DNA from 2 places in the Photobacterium makurazakiensis genome. Region 1 is predicted to be linked to the other one. Evidence: predicted binding sites of a transcription regulator. Region 1 holds the regulator's gene; the other holds the start of a gene.
What was found. The regulator MetJ, encoded in region 1, represses methionine synthesis genes. The targets are predictions, from matches to a motif close to TTAGACNTNTANANGTCTAA.
Positions count from the first base shown of each region.

Region 2: a site for MetJ is predicted at 1,108-1,127, ahead of metN (methionine ABC transporter ATP-binding protein MetN). Genes of this name have one in related genera too.

Region 1 covers NZ_JAKJSJ010000013.1:152,586-155,002, forward strand. Annotated here, with positions in the region: gene L4D09_RS06285 (malic enzyme-like NAD(P)-binding protein) at 35-1,285, shown strand; gene metJ (met regulon transcriptional regulator MetJ) at 1,364-1,681, opposite strand; gene L4D09_RS06295 (O-succinylhomoserine (thiol)-lyase) at 1,862-2,417, shown strand, end outside.
Region 2 covers NZ_JAKJSJ010000045.1:15,229-17,645, forward strand. Annotated here, with positions in the region: gene L4D09_RS19200 (hypothetical protein) at 1-200, opposite strand, end outside; gene gmhB (D-glycero-beta-D-manno-heptose 1,7-bisphosphate 7-phosphatase) at 417-971, opposite strand; gene metN (methionine ABC transporter ATP-binding protein MetN) at 1,300-2,334, shown strand; gene L4D09_RS19215 (methionine ABC transporter permease) at 2,324-2,417, shown strand, end outside.

The DNA of each region.
Region 1 (2,417 bases):
AATAAAGTCACTTCCAGTCAGGATTTCGAACACTATGTCGTCTGAAGATTTTCGCCAACAAGCTTTGCACTACCATGCCTACCCAGTACCAGGCAAAATTGCCGTTGAACTCACTAAGCCAGCTAATACTGTAGAAGATCTTGCTCTCGCTTATAGCCCAGGTGTGGCTGAGCCAGTTCGTGAAATCGCACAGAATGCTGAGAATGTTTATAAGTACACGGGTAAGGGCAACATGGTTGCTGTTATCACCAATGGTACTGCGATCCTTGGTCTTGGTAATTTAGGCCCATTGGCATCGAAGCCAGTCATGGAAGGTAAGGCGCTATTGTTTAAGCGCTTCGCTGGTCTAGATTCGATTGATATCGAAGTTAAACACCGTACGATCGATGAGTTTGTTGATACCGTTGCGAACATTGCTGACACCTTCGGTGGTATCAACCTTGAAGATATCAAAGCCCCAGACTGCTTCGAGATTGAAAAGCGTTTGATTGAGCGTTGTCATGTACCGGTTTTCCATGATGATCAGCACGGTACTGCGATTGTAACGGCTGCGGGCATGCTTAATGCACTTGAGCTTCAAGGCAAAGAAATTAGCGAAGCTGTGATTGTTTGTCTAGGTGCTGGTGCGGCTGCGGTTGCTTGTATGGAGCTATTGATCAAGTGTGGCGCACAGCGTGAGAAGATCTACATGCTTGACCGTAAAGGTGTGATCCATACGCGTCGTGACGACATTAATGAATATAAGCAACTATTCGCCAACAATACTGATAAGCGCACATTAGAAGATGTTATCGAAGGTGCTGATATCTTTGTCGGTGTATCTGGTCCAGATTTGCTTGCGCCAGAACTGCTTAAGCTCATGGCGGATCAGCCGATTGTTTTTGCCTGCTCAAACCCTGATCCAGAAATCAAACCAGAACTGGCCCATGCCGTTCGCGATGATTTAATTATGGGTACAGGCCGTTCTGATTACCCGAATCAGGTAAACAACGTTATCTGTTTCCCATTCATTTTCCGCGGTGCATTGGATGTGCGTGCGAGTGAAATTAATGATGAAATGAAATTGGCTGCGGTAAAAGCGATCCGTGAACTAGCCCAAGAGCCAGTACCTACGGAAGTGGTTAAAGCGGCAGGTGTCGATAAACTAGAGTTTGGCACCGACTATATTATTCCAAAACCGATGGACCCACGTTTGCTACCACGCGTTGCGAAGGCAGTCGCGCAAGCAGCGATTGATTCGGGTGTAGCTCGAATCGAGATGCCTGTCGGTTATATGGAAAGTTAATCTGCTTTAGATTACCTGACCAATAAAAAACCAGCCCCAGGCTGGTTTTTTGGTTTTTGTTGACGAGAAAAGTGAGGCTTACTCGTTAATGTCTTCGTACTTAATGCCCATCTCTTCCATCAGCGCTTTTGCTTCGGCTGGCAAGTCGTCAGGGCAATCTTTACGGATATCTTCATCGGTCGGCAGGGGCTGACCCGTGTATGCGTGCAAGAAAGCTTCACATAGCAACTCGCTGTTGGTGGCATGGCGTAAATTATTCACCTGACGACGAGTTCGCTCATCAGTTAAAATTTTAAGCACCTTCAATGGAATCGAAACAGTAATTTTTTTTACTTGTTCGTTTTTCTTACCGTGTTCCGCGTATGGACTGATGTATTCGCCATTCCACTCTGCCATTGTTAACCTTCTCAGCGATGTTTGATTGAATAAATATGATAGGAGTGAATTCTAGCCGGATTTACTGCCATAAGCAAAGACATGTAGACGTCTAGAAGTGTTGACGTCTTTTGCAAATATGGTTATGTTGTTGCATAAACGTTATTCGCAGCAGGGGCTCGCCCCGACAAGGAAAGTAATATGAGTGATAAGAAGCTTGCCACTATAGCCGTTCGTACTGGCATTGAGTCAGACTCTCAGCACAATGCCGTTGTGCCGCCGATTTACCTGACATCAACCTACAGCTTTCCTCGGTTGGGTGAGCTTCCACAATATGATTACTCTCGCTCTGGTAACCCTACCCGTAACATGCTCGCCGATGCCTTGGCAGAGCTCGAAGGCGGCGCGGGTGGCGTGGTAACCAGCTGTGGTACTGCTGCAATTAACTTACTCGCATCAGCCTTGCTTGGCCCAGATGATCTGGTTATTGCCCCACACGATTGTTATGGCGGTACTTATCGTTTGTTTAATACGCGAGCGACGAAAGGTGACTTTAAGGTCCGTTTTGTTGATCAAACCGACCCTGAGGCCTTGGCTCAAGCATTGGCATTAAAGCCAAAACTGGTTTGGGTTGAAACACCGTCTAACCCATTGCTACGAATTGTAGATGTTGCAGCATTGTGTGAATCAGCAAAGCAAGAAGGCGCATTGGTTGCGGTTGATAATACTTTCTTATCACCAATCCTTCAGCAGCCCA
Region 2 (2,417 bases), on a different contig from region 1:
TGTTGATGGGATTGCTGTAGCGACATCACGACCTGGTGACGATTTTTTGCATTTAACGACTCAACAACAGCGCGCTTTTGTTCGGCCATTACAACGTTAAGATCATCATGCCACCGTACATCACTCTTCTCATCGGCGTGTGCATAAGCGGTACTTATCGTCGAAAACAGCACCAAACAACCAGCAGCTATTGTATTCATGTCTCTCTCCTTACATTCCCAGTATTAGAAACTGAAATATTGCAGTTTACATGCCAAACCTTAAGCCACTGAAACAAAAGGGAAATAAAGGGGGGCATTTATGAAGAAAACATGCAGTGGTGAATATATAGTCATATTATGGCGTAATTCGCCAATGTTTAGCCCATAAAAAAGGCCGCCTCAGCGACCTTCTTATATAGCAACGTCACCGTGCAGTTAGCGTGCTGCCAACCATGTCGGTACATCTGCTACGCTATCAAGTACAACGGTTGCGATACTCTCACCCGTTTCAGTTACTGGCTTACCCGTACGAACCAAAATTTTAGTCCCTACTTCTGCCGCTGCAGCCGCTTCCATATCATCAGCTTTATCGCCAATCATCACCGAGTTCGCCATGTCGATTTTCAAGAAATCACGGGCTGAAATAAACATTCCCGGCTTTGGTTTGCGACAATCACAGTCTTGCAGGTAATCACCCTTGCCTTCCGTTGGGTGATGCGGGCAATAATAAATACCGTCGAACTCAACACCGTTATCGACAAAGTTCCAGTCCATCCACTCAGTCAGGGTTAGAAAGTCATCTTCGGTATACATGCCTCGAGCGATCCCAGCTTGGTTGGTCACCAGAACAAGCATATACCCCATCGCCTTTAGCTGTTTGCAGGCATCAAAGACACCTTCAACATACTCGAAGTCATCCACGGTATGTACGTAACCATGATCAACATTAATCACACCATCACGATCGATAAAAACTGCTGGTTTAGCCAAGCGTCAGCCCTCTGTCTAGCTGTATTGTAGTCGTCAAATTATGACATGGGTCGCTGCTGGATTCACCTCTTTATCACCGTTGCTGCTCAGTTATTCAATTTCTGTAATCATTGAGTTTAAATGGCTATAAAGCCGTTTGGACGTCTAGACGTAAAAATATCTATTGACTTCATTTGTCTTAGCCAATAGCATCAACGCAATAGATGAGATTAGCTAACCGTTATCTCACGTGATAAAAATAATGCAAACACATAAAACAACATGACAATATGCCATTAACGCTTCACGATAAGTAATAACATATACGGCATATGATTCAGGATGAACAATGATAGAAATAAATAGAGTTAACAAGGTGTTCTATCAGGGGGAAAGGGAGATCCACGCGCTGCGTGATATTAACCTTACCATTGAACAAGGCACGATCTTCGGCGTAATAGGCTCTTCCGGTGCAGGTAAAAGTACCCTGATCCGTTGTGTTAACCTTTTGGAAAAACCAACTAGCGGTCATGTCATTGTTGATGGCACCGATCTCACTATGCTATCAAGCCAAGAGCTAACCCAAGCTCGCCGAAAAATTGGCATGATTTTCCAACATTTCAATCTGCTTTCATCCCGTACTGTTTTCAAAAATATCGCGTTACCGCTTGAACTGGCAGGCGCATCGAAAGATGCTATCGAAAAGAAGGTCAATGAGCTTCTTGCCTTAGTCGGTTTGGCTGATAAAAGTGAAACATACCCATCAAATTTAAGCGGCGGACAAAAGCAACGGGTTGCCATTGCTCGTGCCTTGGCTTCTGATCCGAAAGTACTGCTTTGTGATGAAGCCACCAGCGCACTTGATCCCGCGACAACTCAATCTATTTTAGAGTTACTCAAAGAGATCAACCGCAAATTAAACCTAACCATTTTACTTATTACCCATGAGATGGACGTGGTCAAAAGTATTTGTTCACAAGTGGCAATTATCGGAGATGGTGAGCTGGTCGAAAAAGGCCCTGTCGGTGATATCTTTGCTCATCCCAAAACAGCCCTTGCTCGTGAGTTCATCCGCTCAACGCTAGATCTCTCAATTCCTGAAGATTACCGTGCACGCATGGTTGAAACCCGTATCGATAACAGCTACCCATTAGTACGCCTTGAGTTTACGGGAGCGTCGGTAGATGCGCCGTTGATATCACAAGTCGCCCGTGAGTTTAATATTGATATCAGTATTCTAAGTTCAGATATGGACTATGCTGGGGGCGTTAAATTTGGCCTTATGTTGGCTGAATTATTCGGTACCGAGCAAGCTGCGGAACAGGCCATTGCCTTCCTTCGTGATCATAAAGTCAATGTAGAGGTATTAGGTTATGTTGCTTGAATCTGTTGTAACCTGGTGGACAGAAAACGAACGTCTAGTTCAACTGCTAATTGATGCCCTAGGCCAGACGCTGGTAATGGTCT